2 regions of the Priestia sp. GS2 genome follow, and region 2 is predicted to be linked to the other one. Evidence: riboswitches for the same ligand, from Rfam matches in the RefSeq annotation. Region 2 holds a riboswitch; the other holds the start of a gene.
What was found. A riboswitch is a leader RNA that binds a small molecule or an ion and turns the genes downstream of it on or off. The one in region 2 is predicted to bind S-adenosylmethionine.

Region 1: another riboswitch for S-adenosylmethionine. It lies ahead of V2145_RS05110 (5-methyltetrahydropteroyltriglutamate--homocysteine S-methyltransferase); the one in region 2 lies ahead of V2145_RS14710 (M20 family metallopeptidase).

What each region holds. Positions count from the first base shown of each region.
Region 1 covers NZ_JAZGJX010000001.1:986,770-992,762, reverse strand. Annotated here, with positions in the region: gene V2145_RS05110 (5-methyltetrahydropteroyltriglutamate--homocysteine S-methyltransferase) at 314-1,441, opposite strand; SAM riboswitch class I at 1,522-1,622, opposite strand; gene V2145_RS05105 (hypothetical protein) at 1,870-2,112, shown strand; gene V2145_RS05100 (NAD-dependent protein deacylase) at 2,142-2,873, opposite strand; gene V2145_RS05095 (universal stress protein) at 2,886-3,284, opposite strand; gene pfkA (6-phosphofructokinase) at 3,611-4,570, opposite strand; gene V2145_RS05085 (C40 family peptidase) at 4,889-5,554, shown strand; gene V2145_RS05080 (hypothetical protein) at 5,585-5,710, opposite strand; gene V2145_RS05075 (secondary thiamine-phosphate synthase enzyme YjbQ) at 5,833-5,993, opposite strand, start outside.
Region 2 covers NZ_JAZGJX010000001.1:2,884,061-2,890,053, forward strand. Annotated here, with positions in the region: gene V2145_RS14695 (5'-deoxyadenosine deaminase) at 113-1,456, opposite strand; gene V2145_RS14700 (hypothetical protein) at 1,874-2,533, shown strand; gene V2145_RS14705 (protein-glutamine gamma-glutamyltransferase) at 2,719-3,531, opposite strand; gene V2145_RS14710 (M20 family metallopeptidase) at 3,623-4,825, opposite strand; SAM riboswitch class I at 4,896-5,000, opposite strand; SAM riboswitch class I at 5,101-5,198, opposite strand; gene V2145_RS14715 (aspartate aminotransferase family protein) at 5,357-5,993, opposite strand, start outside.

The DNA of each region.
Region 1 (5,993 bases), 1.9 Mb from region 2:
CGAATGCAATTGCTTTTAAACAAACTCCTAACAAAAACAACCCTAGTCTACTCCTGATTCCCAATAAAAACATTCCTTTCACATATTCATCTTTTACATTCCTGTAATGACAGAATTTTCACTTATTATCAAAGTATGAATTTCCCAAACTACTTATCACTGATTATTTATATATATGAAGAAATAAACTACCCGATATTTTTTATATAAAAAAACCGCATCTTTTGTAGATACGGCTTTTTTGCTTTTATTACTAATGAAAGGAAAAATCTAATGAGATTCTTATGTAAAGCTAAAAAACAACTGATAATTTTTAGATAGTGCCCCAAACATCTTGAGCAATTTTAACGACATGACTAATTTTATTCCATTGCTCTTCTTCTGTTAGTTCATTTCCTTCTTCCGTACTTGCAAAGCCACATTGAGGACTAAGGGACAGATTTTCTAGAGGAATAGATGCACTCGCTTCTTTAATTCTTTGTTTAATAACTTCTGTATCTTCTAGCGTAGGAAACTTAGATGTTACTAGTCCTAATACAACTGTTTGGTTGTCACGTGTAAAGCTTTTTAACGGTCCAAAATCTCCTGAACGATTATCATCATATTCAAGGAAAAGTCCATCTACATGTAAGTTAGCAAAGATTGCATCGGATATAGTATCGTAGCCACCACTAGTAATGTACGTAGACCTAAAGTTCCCACGACAGATGTGCATCGTAATAATCATATCATCGGGCTTTTTAGAAATAGCGTCGTTTAAGCAATTAACTCTCGTATCAATAATATCTTTTACATCCATACCCAACTTCTCCACAACTGCATCGATACGCTCTTCAGAAACAAAATCAATCCATGAAGTGTCATCTAACTGTAAGTAGCGGCATCCTGCATCATAAAAAGCTTGAATCGCTTTTTGATAAGCAACTACCGTGTCATGATAAAACTGTTCTCTATCTCCATTATAATAAGTGTCCTCTTGAATTCGAGTAAATAGCATGTTTGGGCTTGGAATAGCAAACTTAGCAACTTGACTTCCATCACCGTATTCTTCAACGGCTTCTTTTAAAAATGTAAAATGTTCTAGCATATAATGATGGTTGAAATCTACTTTACCAACTACCTTAATTGCTTTATTTTTTGTTTTAGCACCTTTAAATTGACTAATATACTCCGTTTCAAACTCTTCTACACCCTCTAGGCCTGATAAGAAATCCAAGTGCCACCAAGCACGTCTAAATTCTCCGTCAGTGATAGATTTAAGTCCCACTTCAAGTTGTTTCTGGACAAGCTTTAAAATCTCCTGGTCCTCTACAGATTTTAAAGCCGTCTTGCTAATTCTACCATTGATATAAGCTTCTCTTGCTTCTTTGAGAGGAGTTGTTCTTAAAAAGCTCCCTACGTGATCAGCTTTAAATGGAGCTTTCACTAATGTCTTTGTCATAGTTCTATTCCCTCTTTCTATTCAAAATAAAAAACCTCATCTTAAAGATAAGAAGAGGTTAATAGTCATTATCGGTTCTTCTCCTATCTTCAAGCAAGTTGCTACTGGAATTGGCACAGTACTTAAACAGTCTGTTGCCGAGGCTTCACGGGGCCAGTCCCTCCACCTCTCGAGATAAGAATATTCAATTAATTAACTAGGAAAAATATTACACTTATTTTCTTAACCTGTCAACAAGGAATTTGAAAAATCAGAAATGAAACATTTTTCTTGTAATATTGAGGATTGATGCATATCCGAATTCATAAAAGATAAAACGTGCTCAAATATACCTTGTCACTTTACTTGTCACTTTACTTGTCTCTATCTATATGATATATGTTATAATCATGTGACCTAGGTTTTAAATAAGGAGGAACCTCACAAAGATGTTAGTTAAAGGATTACAACTATTAAAATATGTCTTTTTAATCGGAGCTGTGGTATACGGAATAATTGCTTTTCAAAACAGTGATTCCACCAACTATATTGCTTATTTACCATACATTCAGTTAATGCTAAGTTTATTTTTATTTATTGAAGCTGTTTTGACGTTTAAGGAAAGCAAACTGCATTCAGCATTTTTTCTAGTCATTTCTGTGTTCTGCTTCGCTATCTATTTTGAAGTGTAAAAAAAGCACGCTGCTCATAGCGTGCTTTTTCATTTCTCATTTCTTAAAGCGGTTACAACTTCGCCGATTGGAAGATATATTTGACTATCAAACACATAGTCATAGTGAGTTGGCTCTTTATTAATAATAATCATTGGTATCTGACCAAGTTTTCTAACTAGTAAAGGAATTTGATTAATAGGCGTTACTTGCAAAGATGAACCCATTACAATAAATAAATCGCTCTGTAAAGCTACCTCTACAGCTTCTTCAAAACAGTGAATTGAATCTCCAAACAAAACAACATTAGGCTTTAATACCTCTTCACATGACGTACAACTCGGTAATCCCGCTTTGTTTAGAAAATCTAACCCAAATTCATTTTTACACTTTTGACAATGTGCTCGCTTAATTGTTCCGTGAATTTCATATACATTCTTACTTCCTGCTTTTTGGTGCAGCCCGTCAATATTTTGTGTAATGACATGCACCGTCTTTTCTTGTCCTAATTCTGCTATAAAGTCATGGCCTGAGTTAGGTTCATATTCATGAAGTAGCTTTACACGAAAAATCTCTTTAAATAGCTCCCAGAAAAGCACCGGATCATTTCGATAAAAAGAAGTGGAAATCACATCTGAAAATTCTAAGTTCTTTCGATACAATCCATTCTGAGAGCGAAAATCAGGTATGCCTGACTCTGTACTTACTCCCGCCCCCGTAAAGAAACAAATTCGCTCTGCTTCTCCAATTTGTTTCTTTAACTCTTCAAGTTGCATATTCATTGGCTCTCTCTCCTACTTAACAATAAGTACGGGTATCTTTACATGCTGAGCAATTTTATGACTTACGCTTCCCAAAAACATTTCTTTTACTGGATTTAACCCTCGACTTCCAACTACTACAACATCAAAGTGATTGTTGTTAGCAAATTGAATAATAGTTTTAGCAGCATCTCCATGAATAAACGTAATTTCATATTCTATATTAGATTTTGCTAACACTTCTTGTGTTGTTTGGATACGCTTTTCTCTTGTTTCATCTATTCCAAGCGTATTCAACCTACTATCTCCTTCTACCGCATATATCACTTGAACAAAGCTGCGGTCAGTTAAGTTCGCTAGAGTAACCGCTTTTTCAGCTGCTCTAGCAGCGTGTTCAGAACCATCTGAAGCTAATAGAATTCGCTTGAACATGTCTTCACTCCTTTTCTATCAATTATAACAGCTCTACTAATTTTTATTCCATTGAAGAAATCGATATAAAAATTAAATTTTCTAAAAATACCCTCGCTTTTTGTGTTATACTAATAAACAGAAGTGCTATACTAAATAAAAGCTAACTAAAAGGACTGATGGCTATTATGGGTTTTGAGCTGATATGTACCTTTTGCAAAGGGCTTGGGAAAGTAATGATTATTCCTGGCATATTCTACACAAAAAAGTGTAAGCATTGCGAAGGTACTGGTTTGAAATTAAAAAAAGACGAAACTCCTCTGTAAGAAGTCTCGCCTTTATATCGTTTAGATTGATAATTCTTTTGATAGTTGATACATACGCTCATCAATATGATGAGGCTCACCTAAGATTTCCATAATATTATAATCAACAATTTCGTTTTTACGGATACCGATTGCACGCCCGCCTTTACCTTCCATTAATAACTCAACGGCGCGGCCACCAAAACGACTTCCTAACACGCGATCTTGTGCAGTTGGTGATCCACCACGCTGAATGTGACCTAGAACCGTAACGCGAGTTTCAATTCCAGCAGCTTCTTCAAGCTGTTTTGCTACTTCATTTCCTGTAGCTACACCTTCAGCAACAACAATAATACTATGTTTTTTGCCACGCTCTTGGCCTTTCTTTAGACGATCTACCATCTCTTGGAACTCATCTTTTGCTTCAGGAATTAAGATTGTTTCAGCTCCTCCAGCTAATCCAGACCATAGAGCAATATCTCCAGCATTACGTCCCATTACTTCAATAATAAACGAACGTTCATGTGAAGTAGCCGTATCGCGAATTTTATCAATCGCATCGATAACAGTATGTAAAGCTGTATCGAACCCTAGAGTAAAGTCTGTTCCTGGAATGTCATTATCAATCGTTCCTGGAATACCTACACATGGAAAACCTAGCTCAGTTAGCTTAACAGCTCCCATGTAAGATCCATCTCCACCGATTACTACTAAGCCTTCAATACCGTGTTTTTTTAGGTTTTCAATACCTTTACGGCGTCCCTCTTCTGTTTTGAACTCTGGACATCTTGCAGAATACAACATTGTTCCACCGCGTTGAATGATATCCCCAACATCACCCACTTCAAGCTTTCGAATATTTCCTTCAATTAACCCTTGATATCCTTGATAAATACCGTAAACTTCCATTCCTTCATGAATCGCTTTACGCACAACAGCACGAACCGCAGGATTCATTCCTGGAGAATCACCGCCGCTTGTTAATACACCTATTCTTTTCATTAATTTTCACCTCATCAAAAGTCAAATCAATTGACACTGTATTCTATTTTTACATTCTACATGACTACAAAGTATTTGTGTAGTAATTCACAACAGATTTCTATTATTATTTTTAAATGTCCTTACATTTTCATATGTTTTAGTTATTAACAGTTAAATATTCAATTTTTTTCTATTTTTTTAAAGAAAAATACATCTTTCTACTCGCTATAATTTTCATTTTTTTCATATTTTGTAATGAAAATGTAACGTTTTAACCTGTCGAAAGGTGTTATGATTATTTTACGAAAATTGACGGAAAATTGATGGAGGACCATTATGAAGAAACTTGTAGCAGTTTTTACCCTCGCTAGCTTTTTATTTGCTAGCCCTTTAGTTAGTCAAGCTGCGCTAGGTGATCAAACATTAAAGCAGGGCATGAGGCATCAAGATGTTCAGCAATTGCAGCAACTTTTAAAGAAAAAAGGTTATTTTACTGGCAATACAACAACTTATTTTGGCCCAGCTACATCAAATGCAGTTAAATCATTCCAGCGTAAAAATGGACTGTCTGCCGATGGAGTTGTTGGAAAAGGTACATACGCAAAGCTAGGAGTGAAAACTTCTTCACAGACTTCTACGTTTAATGCTTCAAAAGTTATTAACAAAGGAAAACAATATATAGGTGTTCCATATCGTTGGGGTGGAACAACGCCTAGCGGATTCGATTGTAGCGGCTTTATTGGTTATACTTTCAAGCAGAGCGTTGGCATTACTCTACCTCGAACTGTGGCCGAGATTTATAAAAAAGGTACTCGAGTAACAAGCTTGCAACCTGGGGACATCGTGTTTTTTCAAACATACCAAAAAGGTGCTTCACATGCTGGCATCTATATGGGCAACAATCAATTTTTACATAGCTCATCTTCAAAAGGTGTTTCAGTTGCTTCATTAAAAGATAGCTATTGGAGTAAGCGTTATATCGGTGCAAAAAGAATTCGTTAATCAAAAAAAGCCAACTTACGTTGGCTTTTTTTAACGACAAAAACTATAGTATTCATTAATGATATCTAGTACTGTTGGATACTCATCTACCCACGTAAAGTTAGTCTTCTCGTTTTGTTCTTGTTCTGTTTCTTTTTTAATTGTAATTTGCTCCACAAAATATCTCTCCCTTTTTCTGTTATATAACATATATATCGTTTTCCTTTTGTTTTATAACAAAAATTCTAAAAAAAGAAGACGTGCTAAAAGAAGCGCTCACGATTTAGTGAGCGCTTCTTTTAATCCGCTTGAATTTTAATGTAGCATGTACGATTTCTAGGGCCATCAAATTCACAAAAATAAATCCCTTGCCACGTTCCTAATAATAGACTTCCATTTTCAATAATAATTTGCTGTGAAGAACCGACGGTGCTTGCCTTTAAATGGGCTGCTGTATTTC
Region 2 (5,993 bases):
ATAGTCCTAATTCTAAAAGATGCAAAGACAGAAAACGTTATCATAATAAAACTTTTTATATTCGATTTATTTTTAATTTTCAAATTAAAATAGGAATAAAAAATTTAGCTACTTATGACGTAAGCAGCGATACCCTTTTTAATAAACGTTCAATGGAGCCATTTGCTTCTTTTAAAACAATCTTCTCATCAATTGTTTTTAAAACTCGGTTATCCATCACAATTTGGCCGTCCACCATCGTTATTTCCACATCTCCTCGCGTAGCTGAATAAACAACGCGTGAAATTGGGTCGACTCCGTAAGATGGAAATGTATGAAGCTGATAAAGATTCAGCATCGCTAAGTCTGCCTTTTTTCCAACTTCAATACTTCCAATTTCATTTTCAAGCCCAACAGCTTTTGCTCCACCAATGGTCGCCATCTCTAATACATGCTTTGCATTCATCGCTGTAGGTCCATAGGAAGGCTTATGAATCGTTGCCGCAAGGCGCATTTCATTAAACATATCAAGGTTATTGTTACAAGGCGCACCATCCGCTCCTAAACTGAGGCAAATACCCTGCTCATGAAGATGTGGAATCTCAGCAAACCCTGAAGCAAGCTTCATATTGGAACCTGGACAATGACTCACTTTCACTCCTCTATCTTTAATCACTGCCTTTTCCTGGTCATTCAGCCAGACGCAGTGCGCTAAAATTAACCGCTCATTAGCTAATCCTAAATGATCTAAATATAAAATATTTCGCATGCCTGTTTCTGCTTCTACTATTCGGATTTCCTCTTGGTTTTCAGACGCATGCGTATGTACATGCACATCATATGCTGCAGATAAATGGGCAACCTCTCTTAGTAAATCTTCCGTACACGAAATAACAAATCGGGGAGAAAACGCGTATTGAATGCGATTGTTATAAGAGCCATGCCATTTCTCAAGCAGCCTAACACTTTCCGCAATTGAAGATGCCGTTGTTTCCTGTAATGCTTTTGGCATATTGTCCGCCTTTTTATCCATCATTACTTTGCCAGCGATAGCACGAATACCACTTTGTGCAATGGCTTCAAATGCTGAATCGGTATGATGCACGGTTTCCATATCTACAATGGTTGTGGTGCCACTTTTAATTAGCTCTCCAATACCTAATAATGCGGAGTAATAAATGGATTCCTCATCATGCGCAGCTTCTAAAGGCCAAATTTTCTTTTGAAGCCAATCCATCAACTCCAAATCATCGCCTTGACCACGGAACATTGTTTGGCATAAATGAATGTGAGTGTGAATGAAACCAGGAACAATTGTCCGGTTTGTTCCATCAATGACTCTATCGACCTTTTCTGGTGATAATTCTTTACCAATAGCAGCAATTCGGTCTCCTACTATGTATAGGTCTCCATATACAATGTCATTCCTTTCATTCATTGTAATAATTTCTGCATTTTTAATTAAAATGTGCTGCATTTCTTCAAGCCCCCTAATCTCTCTTTAAATCCATCGTTCTCTTGCGTTTCATTATATATAAACAAATAACTAATTATTCTGTCTATTGAAAAGGTAAAAAAAATTCCTAGCTGGTTTTACACAGCTAGGAAGGTGGATTCACGAAAAATCCTAAGTCCCTTTTTCAAGAGGTTATACGAAATCGCAGGAGAATAATGTGATCTTGAATACATCATATTCTCTTTTTAACAGTAATGCCAGAAAGATGTTAGAAAACCTCACATACTTTTTTTGCAAATTGAAATTTTTTAAAGGCATCTTAACCTAGTTATTCTAGATTGTTTTAAAAGAAACTTGTCGTTTCTTCAGGAAAATATGGTAAAGTAATAGTCGTTACGATTCTATTTACCTAGTAATTATGGAAAGGGCCGACATCAAATGTTAAAAAAGAAAATGATTTTTTGTTTATCAATCATGCTTTTAGGCTTCTCTTTTCTTGCAACAAAACCTGCTTCAGCAATGGGCACAGAGTCTGAGCGATATACTATCTCTTCATATATTGCTTACCTTAATAGCCAAGGGGAGTCGGATTCAGCAGAACAATTTTCAGCTTTATCTCCTGAAAAGCAAGAAAAAGTTATCTACTACTTAAATCACCCAGACGAACTACTTGATTCGATTGAAGTTACAGAGACCGTTGTTTACGATGACGCACCTACAAGCAATACAGCCGTAGCATCTGCATATGCAACGCCACGTTTTGCCACATTACCGTCTAGTATATCACGCACAGCTTCCTATACAGCAAAGTATACAATTGCGGGATTTACTACAACGCAAGTGAAAGCTACAGTCTATTATTCTACAAGTGGATCGAAGGTTACATCTGTACAAAGCGTGAGTGGAAAAGTAGTGAAAAACGTCAATCCTCTAGTTTCAATTTCAAAACAAAGCTCCAAGACATGGATTTCTTCTAACCGTGCTTACGGACAAATTGATTGGAATTGGAAGGTTGGATTTAAAACAGCTGGTGTAAAACGCCAAACTGTATACGGCACAGCTAGCGGTTCATCAGGTGGTTCATCTTCTACTCTTTAAATAAATTGAGGAGGTATTCTTTATGAAGAAATTGTCGTTGTGGGTTATTAGTATCACAATTGCACTACTTCTTTTATTTATTATAGCAGGATATGCCTCTTTCTATAGTAACTAAGGCATGTTTATTGTTTCACTACTATCATTTATTATAAGAAACCCCCGCTTTGTGAAAGCGGGGGTTTTTATTAACCAATGTATGTGCTTGAGCCAATTTGACTGATAACAAGCGGAAGCTTATCATAGTCAACGTCAACCAAGACATCTCGATGAATATAAAATTGGCTAAGGTAGCGGAAACCAACACGCGTAATGTATGACGTTAAGTAGGCAGACTCTGTTGCGTTTTCTTTTCTTTTTTCATTTAGGCGCTCAATAATTCCTTCAGCGGATTTAACGCCTACGCCGTGTCCAAAATACAAGTCGTTCCCGACGATAATGGTATTTTCACCTTGCCACTGAGGGGTGTCTTCATGGTAATCAGGGTTCTTGAAATAAGCGCAGTCCCCTTCTAAAAAATCATAACCATTATGATTTTTTAGATTCAGATCTTCATCAAACTTACCGCTATACAACACTAGATTCGTAAATAATTGATTGAAATTTCTCTCTCCGATACTCTCTAACACGCCTTTATAAAACACCATGACAATGGCAACTGCACATTCAAACGCATAAAGCGAACCGTTAAAGAAAATATCGTTTAACGCGACGGATGGCAACACGTTCTCTTTTAGCTTGAACCCTCCCTTTTCAGTACGAAGCCAATATGCTTCGTTACATTTAGATTCTTTAAAAGTTGCAAACCTTGCACCACTTCTATATAACAAATACGATGCTTCTACAATTCGCAGGCGGGTAGTAAGCTCAAAATCTAACTGCACGATATTATCATAACGATAGATTGTTTGATACTGAGCCATTTTTCTCAAAATCTGTGCTTTATTCGCTTCAAGCATGCTATATGGTACGGCATTCACATTTAGTGCACGACCCTGCACAATAATAATAAGTGCGTCCCCCTTTCACTCACTTTCTCTTTATCATACGAGTGAAAGGAAGCTTTTATGTGAATGAAAGAAGAGGTGTTTTCTAACCTAGATTTTTATGTCTCTTATTAAATTCGCCTTTTATAGTAAAAAGCGTATCCCCTTCCGTTAATAAGCGCAAACCGATGATAGCAAGGCCCTTTGTTCCCTGAATCAATCCTTTATCGCCTTCTGGAGATTTAGCCGCTTCACGAAATTCATCTGTATGCCATGAAAGCGTTTCGGGACCAATTTTAATATAAGGATGAATCGTTGGCACCACTTGACTAATGTTTCCTGCATCAGATGAACCAATTCCAGACTTATGGGCCGTACCTACGTTTTCTCCTAATTCCGTAAAGACTTCTTTAAATACTTGATCAAAAGCGCGATTTAGCTGCATATGATCTACTTTGTTTTGGATAAAAAATGCGTTGAGCTTGGCTCCTGTTGCCATAGCAGCTCCCTTTGCGATTTGCTGTACTCTTTCTGTGACTTGATCACACTCTTTACGCGTTTGTGCGCGAATATAAAAGCGAGCTTTTGCATAGTCGGGAACAATATTGGGAGCTGTTCCTCCATCTGTGATAATACCATGAATTTTCACATTACTCTTTACATGTTGACGAAGTGCATTTATTCCATTGAATAGCTGAATAACAGCATCTAAAGCGTTAATACCTTCTTCAGGAGCTGATGCTGCATGAGATGCTTGTCCATAAAATTCAAAATCAATAGGATCCACAGCTAGCGTTGTCCCTGTAATACACGTTTCTTTCCCTGGATGAACCATCATACAAGCATCTAAGTCTTGCACAAGACCCTCTTTTACAAAGCTTCCCTTTGCGCTTCCATTTGGTCCACCTTCTTCAGCTGGTGTTCCTAACACAACGAGTTCTCCTCCTACTTCGTCAAGAACTTGGCTAAGTGCAATTGCTGCTCCTACGCTAGTTGTTCCAATAATATTATGTCCACAAGCATGTCCAAGCCCTGGAAGCGCATCATACTCAGCAAGAAACCCAATTTTCGGCCCTTTCCTTGCAGATGCTTTTCTTGCTAAAAAGGATGTAGCATGACCTGCTACCCCACGCTCTACAGTAAAGTCTGCTTCTTCTAGAAGCTTACATAAAAGAAAAGATGCAAATTTCTCTTCATTTCCGATTTCAGGATGGTCGTGGATCGCATGACTTGTATCTATGTAAGTTTGAGCTTGCTGGTTAATATACTCAATAATGCTTTCTTTAAGCTTTTCTATCTTTGAATTCATTCCTACACCTCATTTACTAAAAATAAAAAGGAAGCTTCATAGAAGAAGCTTCCTTAACTAAAGAACCTGCTTCTTATCATCCAAGCTTCTAAAAGCTTGCTGGAATTAGCACAGTGCAATCAGCCTGTTGCTGAGGTGTCATGGGGCCAGGTCCCTCTACCTCTCTAGATAAGAAAACGTACAGTATGTATTTGTAAAATAATAAAACCTCCACTTACAGTGGCTTAATGACTGTAAGAAGAGGTTGGGATCACGTAATGTAAGAACCAGCTCTCTTCTTATCTATCAAGCACCGCTTGTTGGAGTTGGCACGGTTCAAATGTCCGTTGCCGAGGTTTCACAGGGCCAGTCCCTCCACCTCTCTGGATAAGAAGTTTGTCGAATATTGTAGAATCTTGTTGATAACTTAAATCCTATGTTACACGCTGAACAAGGGAATGTCAATGACTTTTCTGAAAAGATTTTTCTTTCTAACAATATGATACCGCTATCATGACTAGACCAAAAAAAAGAGTGCTTTAAGCACTCTCTTTATACATTAATAGCAACTTTTTGCTCATATAAATAAATGGCATGATCTAGCATAGCAAGACCTTCATCAATCTGCTCTTTCGTTACGGATAAAGGTGGAACCATGCGAATTACCTCGCTTGCATTGCCGCAGAAATAGAAGAGCACGCCTTGTTCAAGAGCTAAGTCTAGAATTTCAAATAGTGCATCCCCATTCGGTTCACCTGTTTCAGGGTGTACAATTTCAATTCCAATCATAAGTCCCACTCCGCGGATGTCTCCAATTAGCGAATGCTTTTCTTTTAACAGCTCCAATTGTTTGAGCGCATAAGCACCCATTTCTTTTGCGTTTTCGAGAAGATTTTCTTCTTGAAGTACTTCAAGCGTAGCGAGCGCAGCTGAACATCCGATTGGATTACCGCCAAACGTAGTACTGTGCGTCCCAAGAGGCCACTTCTTCATAAGCTCTTGTGAAGCAACGGTAGCACTTAGTGGAATGCCTGAAGCAATTCCTTTTGCAATTGCCATAATATCTGGTACGACATCAAATGTCTGCGCAGCAAACCATTCGCCAGTACGTCCAAATCCCGTTTGTACCTCATCAAAAATAAGTAAAATGCCGTGACGATCGCAGATTTCACGAAGTTTTTTCATCCAG